Regions from separate parts of the Pedobacter sp. N23S346 genome, predicted to be linked through region 1. Evidence: riboswitches for the same ligand, from Rfam matches in the RefSeq annotation. Region 1 holds a riboswitch; each other region holds the start of a gene.
The links. Region 1 has a riboswitch for S-adenosylmethionine ahead of ACN1CD_RS07945 (SusC/RagA family TonB-linked outer membrane protein). Riboswitches for the same ligand answer to the same signal wherever they lie in the genome.
Positions count from the first base shown of each region.

Region 2: linked by a shared signal. The riboswitch ahead of metH (methionine synthase) and the one ahead of ACN1CD_RS07945 (SusC/RagA family TonB-linked outer membrane protein) in region 1 are both predicted to bind S-adenosylmethionine.
Region 3: linked by a shared signal. The riboswitch ahead of ACN1CD_RS06360 (O-acetylhomoserine aminocarboxypropyltransferase/cysteine synthase family protein) and the one ahead of ACN1CD_RS07945 (SusC/RagA family TonB-linked outer membrane protein) in region 1 are both predicted to bind S-adenosylmethionine.

Region 1 covers NZ_JBLYEE010000003.1:268,505-273,888, forward strand. Annotated here, with positions in the region: gene ACN1CD_RS07940 (peroxiredoxin family protein) at 1-927, opposite strand, end outside; SAM riboswitch class I at 1,061-1,166, shown strand; gene ACN1CD_RS07945 (SusC/RagA family TonB-linked outer membrane protein) at 1,522-4,695, shown strand; gene ACN1CD_RS07950 (SusD/RagB family nutrient-binding outer membrane lipoprotein) at 4,706-5,384, shown strand, end outside.
Region 2 covers NZ_JBLYEE010000005.1:307,565-312,948, reverse strand. Annotated here, with positions in the region: gene ACN1CD_RS11770 (S41 family peptidase) at 1-206, opposite strand, end outside; gene murQ (N-acetylmuramic acid 6-phosphate etherase) at 396-1,202, shown strand; gene ACN1CD_RS11760 (hypothetical protein) at 1,409-1,975, shown strand; gene ACN1CD_RS11755 (Bax inhibitor-1 family protein) at 2,014-2,751, shown strand; SAM riboswitch class I at 2,907-3,010, shown strand; gene metH (methionine synthase) at 3,149-5,384, shown strand, end outside.
Region 3 covers NZ_JBLYEE010000002.1:594,900-600,283, reverse strand. Annotated here, with positions in the region: gene ACN1CD_RS06370 (homoserine dehydrogenase) at 1-1,142, opposite strand, end outside; gene ACN1CD_RS06365 (homoserine O-acetyltransferase family protein) at 1,318-2,406, opposite strand; gene ACN1CD_RS06360 (O-acetylhomoserine aminocarboxypropyltransferase/cysteine synthase family protein) at 2,451-3,782, opposite strand; SAM riboswitch class I at 4,084-4,194, opposite strand; gene ACN1CD_RS06355 (hypothetical protein) at 4,409-5,384, shown strand, end outside.

The DNA.
Region 1 (5,384 bases):
CCATGGCGCAATAAAGGAAGCTTCATCCACACAGTTCGGGCACCAGGTACCAGTAATGGTTAAAATCACGACTTTATTTTTAAATTTTTCATCGCTGAGCGAGATTTTCTTACCGTTCACATCAGGAAAAGAGAAGTCGAGTGTTTTGTAACCATCTTTCAAATAAGTTAGTTTATAGGCATCTGGCAACGCAGCGTTTTCATTTTGCTTTCCACTAAATGGCGTATTTCCCCTTGCGCTAACCACCTCACCTGTAATGGTTCCATCTTTTTCAAAACTTCCTTTGTAATAAGACGGACCCGAGCCGATAAAGCTTGATAAATAAAAATCATTGCCTTCTACAATTCCTTCCAGATAACGGGAATCGCCGGTAATGCGTAAAAATGTTCCGGAGATTTTGTTGCCATCTTGTTTGAACAGTCCGACAGCATTTTCGTCTTTCCCATTTGGAGATTTAAAAGTAACGTCATACTTGCCAGAAAAATCTGCTGCTGCCGCTTTACCAGTTGATTTGAAGCGATAATTTTTTCCTCTTGTTGCACTTACGGCCAAGGGTGTTCCGGATCGATCTTGTTTCCGTAATGTTCCAACCAGTGAATCGCCTGAAATTTTAAAAGCAAGTTCATTATCAAACTGATCTAAAGAAACTAAGATAGAATCTGAAGTCTGCTTTACGATGCCTCCTTCAAAACGTTCTTCCGCATTTAAAAATACTAAATGAGGTTTGTCTATACTCTTGGTAATTTCAAAATTAAATGGTACTTCTATGCCTGGTTTAATCTCAAAAATACCTCGCCAGTTGCCACCTGGCGCAAATGCAGTGCTTAATTTATGTTGAGCAGGTAATTGTTTTTTCTGGGTTTGTGCTTGTAGATTTTGTGCAAGTGTAAAAGCAAATAGCAGAAATAATGATGATTTTATATTCATGGGATGTTTTAATCTATTGATAATACGACAAATGTAAGCATCAAATGAGCGGAGAAAAAATATTTTCAATAAAATCTATAGAATTTGTAGTCATTATGATTTTTATATTATCTTTGCGCCAGTTATTTTAAAATACTTATCAAGAAAGGTGGAGGGAATGGCCCTGTGAAACCTTAGCAACCAGTTTTAAAAAGACATGGTGCTAATTCCATCCCAAAGCAATTTGGGTAAGTTAAGTCAGTTGAATGCAAAATATTATTGATAATATATGAGAGCACTCCTGATTTTACAGGCGTGCTTTTTTTATAAGCCAGATTTGCAAAACCTGATAAGTAGTGATGTAGCGTTAAAAGAAATTTGATGGAAAAAACTAACAAAAAACAATTAATTCAAAAAGTAAATTTCGGAACCTTTTTAAGTCTTCGAATGTGCAGTGGTATTTATTGCTGTAGCAGCTGATAAATACCAGACTATCCCACTCCAATTAAATAATTATTCATGTCTGTAAAAAAATCGCCTAACAGCGAAATGGAATTGCTTTGTCCGAATTTTTTGCATTCACCATTTTAAATGATCATTAATCAACACTAAATTATGTTTAAGAAAATAAAGCTGCCGGCGATATTCTTTTTGCTATTGCTTTCAAATTTCGTTCAGGCGCAAAACATCGCAGTTTCCGGAACAGTAAAGGGCGCTTCCGGTGAGACCCTGCCAGGCGTTTCGGTATTTGTAAAAGGGACTAAACAAGCGGTAACCACCGATAATAATGGTGCATTCAGTATTTCAGTTGCCGGAAAAAACACGCTGGTTTTCTCTTATATTGGTTTTACTACCCGCGAAATAGAAGTAACCGAAGCAACGAAAACTTTGGTGGTAACGCTCAGCGACGGTGAAAATGCGCTCGATGAAGTGGTGGTAACGGCTTTGGGTATCTCCAGACAAAAGAAATCTTTGGGTTATGCCGTTCAGGAATTAAAGGGCGAAAGCTTAACCGAAGCACGGGAATCCAACCTGGTTAACGCACTTGCTGGTAAAGTAGCCGGAGTTAGGGTAACAAACAGTCAGGGTGATATGGGTTCTTCCCGGGTGGTCATCAGGGGAGAAACTTCTATTTCTGGTAACAATCAGCCCTTGTTTGTGGTGGATGGAATTCCGGTAGATAACTCGCAACTTAATTCTGCTGGCGCGAGAGATTATGCCAATGCCATTTCAGATATCAACCCGAACGATATTGAATCCATCAGTGTGCTAAAAGGCCCGAATGCTGCGGCATTATACGGATCCAGGGCTGCAGCGGGTGTGATCATCATCAAAACCAAAACCGGAAAATCGAAAAAAGGCTTAGGGATTTCCTTCAATTCAAATGCGGTAATTGAAAGTTTATTAACCTTACCAAAATATCAGGATGTATTCGGACAAGGATCTGAAGGGAAATTTAGTTATGTAAATGGAAGAGGTGCAGGTGTAAACGATGGTGTGGATGAGAGTTGGGGCCCGAGAATGGATGGCCGTTTAATTCCTCAGTTCTTTTCAAAAGGAGTAGCTGTTCCATTTGTAGCCAATCCGGATAATGTGAGAGATTTCTTCGAAACAGGATATTCTTTGGCGAATGGTTTATCTATAGAAGATGCGAGCGATAAGTTTGATTACCGTTTATCATACAATAACCTGAAACAGGTAGGTATCGTGCCGAATTCTGGTCAGGATAAAAACTCCTTCGCATTAAATACAACGTTGAGGTTAACACCAAAGTTAACGATTACCGCCAATGCAAATTATAGTAAACTGGGTTCTGATAATTTGCCTGGAACAGGCGGTTCAAGATCAACAAGTACCATGCTTCAGTTTGCCTGGTTTGGCAGACAGGTGGATATTAATCAGTTGAAAAACTACCTGGATGAAAATGGAAATACCTTCAACTGGAACAACAGTTACTATAGCAATCCTTATTGGGTAGCTTATGAAAATACCGTATCTCAAAACAGAAACCGGATTATTGGAAGCATTGGTTTGAACTATAAAATTATCGATGGATTAAATTTTAATTTCCGTTCGGGAACGGATTACTATAATGATCGGCGGAAGATAAAAATTGCCTATGGCACAAACGGGACACCATTTGGATCTTACACGGAAAGTGCTTTTACTGTAAACGAGAATAATACCGATGCAACTTTAAGCTATAACAAGCAGCTGAATGATGATTTTAGTCTGGAAGTTTTATTGGGAGGAAATATTCGCTCCAGATATATCGAACAAAATGATCAAAGTGCTCCTCGTTTGGCTGTAGCTGGTTTATATACCTTAAGTAACTCAAGAGATCCATTAACATCTTCCAACAACTACAGCGAACTAAAATCATACAGTGGTTATGCATCAGCGCAAATTGGATTTAGAAATTACCTGTTTGCAAATATAACTGCTCGTAACGATTGGTCTTCTACTTTGCCAGCACAAAACAGGTCGTATTTCTATCCTTCTTTTAACGGAAGTTTCGTACTTACCGAGGCTTTTGATATTAAAAGTGAAGTATTGGATTATGCGAAAATCCGCGGAGGCTGGTCTAAAGTGGGTAAAGATGCAGATCCTTATCGTTTGCTCAATACTTACACTTCAGGCGCACCATTTGGGTCAAGTCCTCAACTTACACCATCTGCTACAGATTTGAATCCAAATTTAAAACCAGAAACAACGACATCATCAGAGTTAGGTGCAGAAGCCGTATTGTTTAATAAGCGGTTGCGTTTTGATTTAAGTGTTTACAATACCAATAGTTACGATCAGATTCTGAGTGTTGATGTGAGTCAGAGTACAGGTTTTAGATCTAAATTGCTAAATGCCGGAAAAATTAATAATAAAGGAATTGAAGTTCAATTGGGCATTACGCCGATTAAGAAACAATTCACCTGGGATATCGATGTAAATTATGCAGCAAACAGGAGTAAGGTAATTGAATTAGACAAAGAAGGTTTATTGCAAAATTATGTGGTAGCTACCAATTCTGCACAGGTAATTGCAGCAGTTGGCCAACCTTACGGAACCTTATTTGGTAATGCATTTCTGAGAGATGGTAATGGTAATATTGTGGTGAATGCAACAGGTGCCCCACAAACAGATCCAACGAAAAGGGTTTTAGGAAAATATACACCAGATTGGATCGGTGGAATTTACAATACCTTCAATTATAAAGGCTTTAGTCTGGGTGTTTTGGTTGATGCCAGTTTTGGCGGTTCTATTTATAATGGTACTTATGCTACAGGTACTTACACGGGTGTTTTAGCTTCAACTCTACCTGGAAGAGGGGCAGAATTTGGCGGAATTTCTTATTACTATCCAGATAATTTAAAAACCAATGCAGCCGTTAGGTTGGCCAATGGCGCCAGTGCACCAGCCGGGACAACAGTTTACGATGACGGAATGATTTTCGATGGCGTAACTGCTGATGGAAAACGCAACGATAAAATCCTATCTGCCCAAACTTATTACAAGTCTTTCCGTACGATAGACGAAGCCAATATTTTCGATGCTTCTTATGTAAAACTTCGCGAAATTAAATTAACCTACAATTTACCAACTAAATGGATTCGTTCTCTGAATTTACAGGGTGTTTCGGTGGCATTAGTGGGTAGAAACCTCGCCATTTTACATCGTAATACTGAAGACATCGATCCCGAAGTGGCTTTTAATACGGGTAACGGACAAGGCTTGGAAAGTTTATCAAACCCAACTACACGTACTTACGGAATCAACCTGAACATTAAATTTTAATCTTCCCATCATGAAAAATAATATCATATATACCTTTATTTTACTTTCACTGTTTTCTGCATCTTGCCGTAAAGAATTAGACGATGTAAATATCAATCCAAATGCTACTGAAAATGCACAGCCAGATTACCTGTTAACTGCTGCCATTAAAAACACGGCTGATGCTTATTGGGGAACCACCAATAACATGAATTCCAGCTTGCTTTTTGTTCAGCAATGGGCAAAGGTTCAGTATACAGAAGAAGATCGTTTTATCTACTCCAACAGTAGTTTCACCTCCCTATGGTCTACCTTATATGCTACCAGTATTACGGGTTTAAATAAGGTGATTGAAATTGGAAATACCACCAATAATCCAAATTACCGGGGTGTGGCTTTAACGTTAAGATCGTGGTCGTTTTTATTGCTTACTGATGCTTATGGCGACGTGCCTTACAGCCAGGCCGGTAAAATAAATGAGTTTATTACACCTGCTTACGACAAACAAAAAGACGTTTATTATGGAATACTGGAAGATTTAAAAACTGCGAATAATATTTTAAATCCTGCCGGATCAGCTATTGGTGGCGATATTGTTTATAATGGCGACATTACAAAATGGAAAAAGTTCGCTAACTCCTTGCGGTTGAGAATTGCACTTCGCATTGCGGATAGAGAACCAGCAAAAGCGCAACAGGTATTAGATGAGA
Region 2 (5,384 bases), on a different contig from region 1:
TCTGTGTTAATGTCATCAACATAGTTTTTGTTGATGATGTGAAGAATTTCTTCGAGCTTTTCGTCATTATTATTTGCTAGTTCAGGTCTTCTGCTTACGCCAAATCCTTGATCTTTAATAAACTTAATACCCAAATACATGCCCACTATCAGGATCACGGAATAGCTTATGGCAATCAGTATGTTTGTACGGGTATTCTTTTTCATTGGCGTTATGCAAATTTATGAAAATAAGCGGGTTGATATATTTTTTAACTGCATTTTCTTGTCTTTTGTTTATAATATTTCACATAAATTAACAGTTCAAAGGAGCCTTCCTGATGTGATGATCTATATTTTTAAATTTTTAGGATAGATTTTAGAAAAGATTTACCGAATTTTATCAAAAATAAACATATGAATAGAGTTACCGAGCAAGAATCAAACTATAGCCACATTGATGAAATGTCGGTAATGGAAGTTTTGCAGGGGATCAATAATGAAGATAAAACTGTTGCCTTTGCTGTTGAAAAATCTTTGCCTCAAATAGAAAAATTAACTTCGGCTGTGGCTGAAAGAATGAAAAAAGGTGGTCGTCTTTTCTACATTGGCGCGGGTACCAGCGGCCGCTTAGGTGTAGTTGATGCATCCGAATGTCCGCCAACTTATGGTGTTCCGTTTGATTGGGTGGTAGGAATTATTGCTGGTGGTGATACTGCGATTAGAAAAGCGGTAGAGTTTGCCGAAGATGATGCCGTACAAGCCTGGAAAGATCTGCAGGAATTTAATATCAACGAAAAAGATTGCCTGGTTGGTTTGGCTGCTTCGGGCACTACACCTTACGTAATTGGTGGCTTAAACACCGCACGTAAACATGGTATTTTAACGGGTTGCATTGTTTGCAATGCCGGCGGACCAATTGCTGCAGAATCTGATTTCCCGGTAGAAGTGGTGGTAGGCCCTGAATTTGTTACGGGTTCTACAAGAATGAAATCCGGAACGGCACAAAAGTTGGTTTTAAATATGCTGAGTACTACGGTAATGGTTCAATTGGGCCGTGTGGTAGGAAACAAAATGGTAGATATGCAGTTAACTAATCATAAACTTGTTGATCGCGGTACGCAAATGGTGGCTGATGAATTAAATGTAAGCTATGAAATTGCTTCAGATTTGCTGAATAAACATGGGAGTGTGCGTAAAGCTGTAAATGCCGGGCAACATTAGAAATGAATGAAGGTGAGAAGGATAGAAGGATTGAGTTAGAGAATGATAGAATTGGAGAATAACAGAATGAAAGAATGATTGAATTTAGCGCTGGTATTAGGTAATTCATGGATTTTAAACTTATTCATTCATTCACTCAACATTCAATCATTCAAAATTTTCTCATTTAGTCATTCAAAATTCACTCATTCAATAATTAAAAAAACATGCACGAGATAGAGCCGTATTACCAGTGGAGAGATGATTATATTTCGGCAGAAGATGAGCGTTCGCCATTTTACAATACCGAATATTCTGAGCTATACTTTGATAAGCAGATCTATAATTTTCTGCTTCACCCGCAGTGGGATGAGTTTGGTTCTAATACATTATACATGAAGGTATTGTATGCTGATTATGATCACAGCTATGCCATTATAGAATTTATAGGGGAGTGGAACGATGCCATTAACAATGATATCATGTTGCTTAAGCGCGATATCCTGGAATTGATGATGGATGAAGGAATTAACAAATTCATTTTAATTGGCGAAAATGTGCTTAATTTTCATTCCTCTGATGACAGTTATTATGAAGAATGGTTTCAGGAAGTAGAAGATGGCTGGATTGTTGGGGTAAACTTTCAGGAACATGTGATCAGGGAGTTTAAAGATAATAACATTGATTATTACATCAACTTTGGAGGAGCTTTCGATAACCTGCCCTGGCGTACCTTAAAACCGTTACAGTTCTTTAAGAAAGTTGAAGAAATGCTGACAAAAAGACTGAATTAAAGTATTATTTTTAAAATCATTTAAATACACAAATAAAAATGGAACAACAAAATTATCAATATCAAGGCAATAGTGTTTTCGTACAGGAAAACTCAGTGTCTAAAAAATTCTTTGCCAGCGTATTCTTATGGATGTTCGTTGCATTAATCGTTTCAAGCGTTTCTGCATTTGTATTGGCAAATTCTCCGGGAATCTTATCTTACTTAGTAGCTGAAAAAGGATTTACCGTATTGGGATACATCGCTATTTTTGCACCACTTGGTTTAGTCATGCTGATGGGGGCCGCCATGCAAAGGTTATCATTCCCTGCTTTAGTGGGAGTTTTTCTGTTGTATTCTTTGCTAACAGGCGTTATGCTAGGTTTTATCCTTTTAATTTATACCTCCACCTCTATCGCCATTTGCTTCGTTGCAGCAGCAATTATTTTTGCTGTTATGGCAGTAATGGGCTATACTACAGATGTTGATTTGAGTAAATTCGGGCCAATCTTAATGGCCGGAGTAATTGGCTTAGTTGTAGTAAGTCTGATCAACTTCTTTATCGGTAGCGAAACTTTGAACTACATTTTAGGCTTTGTTGGTGTGGCTATTTTTACAGCGCTTACCGCTTACAAGGTCCAGGAAATTAAAAGAATAGGCGAAGGTTTGGATGAAAGCGGAAATGAAATTGCATTGGCCGACAGCAAAAAATTAGCCATAATGGGTGCCTTATCGCTTTACATCACGTTCATTAACTTATTTCTATCTCTTTTGCGTTTATTTGGAGGCAGAAGATAATTCAATAAAAATTCCTAACCATCGGATTTCATTGGTTTTAGGTTAACAACAAAACATTATTTTAAAGGCTATGCATTTTTGCATGGCCTTTGTAATTTTATTTGGTAACGAAGCGATAAATTTTGGAAATGATGTTGCTTTGTTGCATTTTTGTATGCTTATTAAGAAAGACGGAGGGATTAGACCCAACGAAGTCTTAGCAACCTGTGCCAACAAGGTGCTACATTCTAATCTCGGTTAACCGGGAGAAAGATAAGTTAAGGAAGTACTATCCATGTGCCAACTTTTTGAATAAGCCTTTTTTGAGATTTGAGAAATTAGATTTGAGATTTGAGGCCAATTATAAATGTCTTAATTTCTCATATCTCTCCTCTCGTCTCTCACATCTAATAACAGAATGAGCATAAGAGCAGAATTAGAAAAACGTATTTTAGTAATCGACGGTGCGATGGGCACTATGATTCAACGTTATACACTTACCGAAGAGGATTTTAGAGGAGAACGGTTTAAAGATCATCCCTGCGACGTAAAAGGCAATAATGATTTGCTTAATATTACCCGTCCGGATATTATTAAAGCCATCCATCTCGAATATTTGGCCGCTGGTGCAGATATCATCGAGACCAATACCTTTAGTACGCAAAGGATTTCCATGGCTGATTATCAGATGGAAGATCTGTCGTATGAATTAAGTTATGAAGGTGCAAGAGTGGCAAAAGAGGCAGCCGATGAGTTTATGGCAGCTAATCCAGATCGTAAATGTTTCGTAGCCGGTGCCATTGGTCCAACGAACAGAACCCTTTCCATGTCGCCTAATGTAAATGATCCCGGTTACCGGGCAGTTTATTTTGATGAATTGGAAGCCGCTTATTATGAGCAGGTACGTGGTTTGGTAGATGGTGGATCGGATGTATTGCTGATTGAAACCATCTTTGATACCTTAAATGCAAAAGTGGCCATTGTGGCTATTAAAAAATATGAAGAAGTAATTGGGCGTAAACTGGAAATCATGATTTCTGGTACCATTACCGATGCTTCGGGTAGAACTTTATCCGGACAAACGGCTGAAGCTTTTTTAAACTCCGTGATGCATGCGAAGCCATTGAGTATTGGTTTTAACTGTGCCTTGGGTGCGAAAGAAATGCGTCCGCATATTGAAGAGTTAGCTGCAAAAGCAGGATGTTATGTTTCAGCTTATCCAAATGCAGGTTTGCCAAACGAATTTGGTGCTTATGATGAGCAACCCCATGAAACTGCCCATTTAGTGGATGATTTTATCGCTTCTGGCTTCGTAAATATTGTGGGTGGCTGTTGTGGTACAACGCCTGAACATATCGGCTGTATTGCAGCAAATGCCAGAAAAGCATCTCCGAGAAAAATTCCGATTATTCCGCCTTATATGCGTTTGAGTGGCCTGGAACCCGTAACCATTACGCCAGAAAGCATCTTCGTGAACATTGGGGAGAGGACTAATATTACAGGTTCGCCTAAATTTTCAAAATTAATTTTAGGCGGAGATTATGAAGCTGCCTTGGCCGTTGCCTTGCAACAAGTTGAAGGTGGTGCACAGGTAATTGATGTGAACATGGATGAAGGAATGCTGGATTCTGAAGCCGCAATGACCAAATTTCTAAACCTGATTGCCTCCGAACCTGACATTGCAAAGTTGCCAATCATGGTGGATTCATCCAAATGGTCGGTGATAGAAAATGGCTTAAAATGTTTGCAGGGAAAAGGAATCGTGAATTCGATTTCCTTAAAAGAAGGAGAAGACAAATTTCGTGAAAGTGCCCAAAAGATTATGCAATATGGCGCTGCAGTAGTGGTAATGGCTTTCGATGAACAAGGTCAGGCCGATAACTACGAGCGGAGAAAAGAAATTTGTAAAAGAAGCTATGATATTTTGGTGCATGAAATTGGATTTCCGGCAGAAGATATCATCTTCGACCCTAATATTTTAACGGTAGCCACCGGATTGGAAGAGCATAATAATTATGCCGTAGACTTTATCAATGCTACCCGTTGGATCAAAGAAAATCTGCCACACGCGAAAGTAAGTGGAGGGGTTTCTAACATTTCATTTTCATTCAGGGGGAATAATACCGTTCGCGAGGCGATGCACTCTGCTTTTCTTTATCACGCCATTCAGGCTGGTTTGGATATGGGGATTGTAAATGCAGGAATGCTTGAAGTTTATCAGGAAATTCCACCAGAACTTTTAGAAAGGGTAGAAGATGTACTGCTGAACCGGAGAGATGACGCCACAGAGCGTTTGGTAGAGTATGCTGATACCGTAAAATCGAAGGGTAAAGAGATCGTAAAAGATGAGGAGTGGAGAAAAGGGCCTGTAGAGGAACGGTTATCTCATTCTTTGGTAAAGGGAATTGTAGAATACCTGGATGATGATGTGGAAGAAGCGCGTCAGAAATATGCCCGCCCAATTCAGGTAATTGAAGGACCTTTAATGGATGGGATGAATATTGTTGGGGATCTTTTTGGAGCAGGGAAAATGTTTCTGCCTCAGGTAGTGAAATCGGCAAGGGTAATGAAAAAGGCTGTAGCTTATTTATTGCCTTTCATCGAACAAGAGAAATTAGATAATCCCGATCAAAATCAAAGTTCATCTGCCGGAA
Region 3 (5,384 bases), on a different contig from region 1:
AAATCACGGTTTTTGATGAGGTTTTCTAATTTCACCGTACCAATAACATACTTAAAATTACTTGCGGAATAACGCTCACTGATCCCATCAAATGCCAATAGTGTAATTAAATCTTCATCAGCATAGCGCAGGTAAACTTCCAGTAAAATATCTTCTGTATGTTTTACGCCATTCCCTGAATGATATTTTTTGTATTCATAACGATAGTCATAACGTAAGGCAGCAATATCAGATAATACCGCCGCACCCGTCGGATGCCCGCCAGCGCCTTTGCCAAAGAAGAATTGCTTATCAGCGAAAGCGGCCTGAACAGTTACTGCATTGTATTCATTTTCAACGTTATATAAGAAATCATCTTTCGCCACCAGCTTAGGCAATACATAGGTAACAATGTCAGTTTTGTTCACCTTCCTGGCAGTAGGTACCAATTTAATTTTGAAATTCTTTTCGCGGGCATATTTGATATCGTTCGAAGAAAGATTCTGAATTCCAATATTTAAAATGGCATCAGGGTTTACAAATAAACCGTATGCGTGAGCAGTAGCAATAGACAATTTATATTTTGGATCATAACCTCCAACGTCCAGGATAGGGTCAGTTTCGGCAAAGCCTAAGTCTTGTGCTTCTTTTAAGGCTGCATTATAGCTTTGGTTTTCATTAAAGATTTTTGATAAAATGTAATTCGATGAGCCATTAAAGATTCCGCTTAACGCGTGGAAAAGCTCATTATCATAGTATTCTTCCAAATTTCTGATGATTGGAATACTCCCACAAACTGCACCTTCATAAAGTAGTGAAGTACCATGCTCTTGCTGTAAATCTACCAACTCCTTTAAATGAGTGGCAATCATTTTCTTATTTGCAGAAACTACATTTTTACCGTTTTTTAATGCGGTAGTTACAATTTCGTAAGCGGCATCTGCATCGTTAATCAACTCCACAATGGTATTAATTTCCGAATTATTAAGGATCTCATTGCGATCTGTGGTGAATAGATCTTTATTGAGCGTACGTTTTTTCTTTGGATCTTTTATCGCAATTTTTATAATTTCAAGATTCAGATTCTGACTTTGGATGATATCTAATAATCCTTGTCCGACAACTCCGAAACCAAATAAACCAATTTTTAAATTCTTACTCATGTTTTTTTAATAGTATATAGTACTTAGTATCGAGTATCAAGACCAGGCGATCTTAAGCCTTCCGCTACTAAATTTGTTTTTACGTTATTGTTTTTTTCTTAAGCTTTAAACCTTTAGTCTTTAAGCTTTCATCTCTAAGCTTTCGCCTTTAATCTTTCAGCTCTAAGCTTTTCTTTTATGCAGTATGTTGCAACTTAATAATCTTCTTATCTCTGCTTTCTTTAATAAATGTTCCGATGATGTTGGTTAGAGCATTCGTTTCAATTAAAAAACCATCATGGCCATATTCAGAGTGAATCGCAGCAAATTGTGCATTGTTAATCTGGTCTGCCAGGTATTTTTGTTCCGATAATGGAAACAGAAAATCATTTTCAATTCCGATTACTAATGTATTTGCAGTGATCAACTGTAGCGCTTCTGCAATGCTATTTCTATTGCGGCCAACATTATGGCTATCCATCGCTTTCGTTAAATAATAATAGCTATAAGCGTTAAAGCGGTTAATCAATTTCTCTCCCTGGTAATTCTGGTAAGAAGAAGCCCTGAAATGATCCGTTTTATCGTTTACGCTTTCCACCTGCGTGTTGCCATAAGCATTATAAGTTCTATAGCTTAAAAGTGCAATGCTGCGAGCAGTTTTAAGGCCTTTACTACCGCCATTTGGTTTGTTGGCAAAGAAAGTTCTATCTGTAGCAATTGCCAAACGCTGACTTTCATTAAAAGCAATTCCCCATGGTGAATGTACCGCATTAGTGGCTACAAGGATTAAATTTTCGATCCGTGAAGGCTCAATAATTCCCCATTCAACTGCTTGTTGTCCACCTAAAGAACCGCCAATTAATAACTTAATGGAATCGATTCCCAAATGATTCGCCAATAACTGGTGTGCGGCCACAAAATCGCGAATGGTAAACTGGGGAAAAGCCAGGTAATATGGTAAGCCAGTCGCCGGGTTTATACTTAATGGATTAGTAGTGCCATAATTAGAGCCTAAAACATTAGCACAAACGATATAATGATCTTCCGGATTGAACAAGGCATTCTGCCCAAATAACCCTTCCCACCATTCAAATACATCTGCATTTGCTGTCAAGGCATGACACACCCAGATAACATTACTTTTGCTGGCATTAAGCTCGCCATAGGTTTGATAAGCGATTTGAAGGTTTTTAATCTTTTGTCCGCTTTCTAATTTGAATGACTTATTGTGATGATATGTTGCCGCTAAATGCGCTGAATTGCTATTGTCTATACTGTTTTGCATGTTGTAATGTACTGTAGTTTAAAAAGCCTGAATTATTTGCGCTGTTATGCATGTGTACTTTCTGCATTTATATCAGCGCTGATGGCTGCGAAAGCTTGTTCGAAATCTGCCTTAATATCATCAATGTGTTCAATACCAACCGAAACCCTTAATGCGTTTGGTTTTACTCCGGCTGCCAATTGCGCTGCATCATTCAATTGCTGGTGGGTAGTGGCCGAAGGCTGAATAATCAGGGTTTTTGCATCGCCAACGTTAGCCAGGTGGGAAACTAGTTTTAAGTGATCAATAACCTGACTTGCATTTTCTTTGCTTCCGTTCAGTTCAAATGATAAAACACCACCAAAACCATTGCTCAGGTATTTTTTTGCAAGATTATGATAAGGGCTGCTGGCCAAGCCAGGGTAATTAACTTCCTTCACTAATGGATGATTCTCTAACCAGGTGGCGAGTTCCAAAGCATTGTCTACATGGCGTTGCACGCGAAGCGACAAAGTTTCCAATCCTTGTAATAAAAGAAATGAATTGAAGGGTGAAAGGGCAGGACCCAAGTCTCTCAGACCTTCGACACGGGCACGAATAATGAATTGGATGTTCCCGAAAGGACCGCCGATGCCGAAAACATCATTAAAAACCAATCCATGGTATCCTTCGGATGGTTCCGTGAATTGCGTGAATTTTCCATTTCCCCAGTTGTAGTTTCCACCATCTATAATAACGCCACCAATACTGGTTCCATGTCCGCCGATCCATTTAGTAGCAGATTCTACTACAATGTTTGCACCGTGCTCCAATGGTTTAAATAAATAACCACCAGCACCAAAAGTATTATCAACAATAAATGGGATATCAAATTTCTTAGCAATGGCAGCAATTTTTTCGAAATCAGGAACACTGAAAGATGGGTTTCCTATGGTTTCTAAATAAATCGCCTTAGTTTTTTCTGTAATTTTTTGTTCAAACTCCTCCGGAACATCAGGATTTGCAAAATCAACCTGAATGCCCAAACGTTTAAAAGTGACTTTGAATTGGTTGTAGGTTCCGCCGTAAACGTGCGAAGAGGAAACAATCTGATCACCTGCTTCCAGAATATTATGTAGCGCAATAAATTGAGCCGCCTGGCCAGATGCAACTGCCAATGCAGCCACTCCGCCCTCTAAAGCCGCAATTCTTTTTTCAAATACATCTGTGGTTGGATTCATCAGGCGGGTGTAGATGTTGCCAAACTCCTTCAAAGCAAACAGGTTTGCACCATGCTCGGCATTTTTAAATCCGTAAGAAGTAGTTTGATAAATAGGGACTGCTCTTGAACCAGTTGTTGGATCTATTTCCTGACCGGCATGTAACTGAAGGGTTTCAAATTTATATGAAGCTGACATAATTTTAATAAGTAAAGGAGTGGTTAACTGTTAAAGGAATAAGTTTTTCGTGCTTTCGATGATCATCTTAAGATTTCAAAAAAAGAAAAATCTAGGTTAGGGGCGTATCCTGAATAATCAGGACCTTCCAGTTTGAAAATAAACAAATGAGGAAGTTTTTTAAATTACTATATGCAACAGCACATACAAGTAATTACCTGCATATCGCAACAAATAAACGGAATAGAAGAAATTTCTATTTGTTTTGGTTTAAGACTTGGTTCGCCCTGCGATTGAAAATTTAATGCATTCATCAGTTTTTAATTTATAGCACCAAATAACACCATGTTAATTGGTCAGGAATTGGCACCTTCTCTTTCTGAGGGTTGCCAGTGGGTCATGGAGCCAGTCTCTCGCCACTTCTTTATAAATCAATCTGACTAGATTGACTTTTATTTTAGCTTGCCGCCAAATAATATTTCAAATGTGAGAATTTAATTTGAATACACAAAATAAAATTTTGAAAATTTAATAAATTAATGTTTTTGAAGCTTTTAGTTTCTTAAAAATTGACCTCATCAATAATTAATAAGAAATTAACGGTTAATATTTTAAGTTTGTATAACCTATTTAAATCTAAATTGTTAATGAAAAACGCTAAAATAATCTGTTTTGCGCTGTCAATATTTTTTGCCAGCATCAATAATACCCACGCGCAGTTCGGCGGGCTTAAAGACAAACTTTTAAAAGTGGGTACGGCCCAAGGTGCAAAGGCACTTGGTGTAGATAAATTTTTAAAACAACCAGGTGCAATCACCACCAGTTTTGAAGATGTGAATCGAGAGGGCGAAATGATGCCTGATTTTAAAGCAACCTTAAAAGCCCAACCGCTATATTTATTACCGAAAAATCCGGATGGAGGCTATGTACTTTGTGAAGGACTTTATGAAATGGCCAATAAAAGTTATTGCCTTATGGCAGGTACTTTTGCGCCTTCAAAAGGTGATGGCTACATGTTCGCGCCGGTATTGGGATCGAAAGAGGCAGTAGTTATTGCAATTATTAAAAGTGCAGAAAAACATCCCGAAGTAGAGCAGCATGATATCCAGGCATTGTTATGGACGATTATTGCCCGTACCAGGTTTGCCAATTATAACGGACAGGTGAAGGTTACTGCATTGAAGTTATTAAGTCCACAACAAATTACCATGCTTGAAGGCGGCGCTTTGGGCGTGCTTCCATTTGATGTAATGGAGAAAGCAAAAGACCAGTTGCCATCCGGTTTAAAGGCAGTTTTTGAGGCCGAAAATAACATCCGACAACTGGTATCTTCCGGAAACTATACTTATGCAGATATGGAAAAATATGCCATCATCGCTGGCATGGCACCTCCAAGAGCTGATGTACCAAGCGGAATATGGACAAAACACCCAGATGGTTATTTTGTGCGTTATTTCCCATCAGGCTATTCTATTACAAGGGTTCAGGTATATGTGCCGAAAGAATTAATGGCCTCGGGAGTCAAACTGGTTTATGATGCTGCAGGAGATATTGCCTGTCCTGCAAACACTGGTTCTCAAAGGTTAGCGCAAACCAATGAGCCTTTGAATGCTAATTATAGCC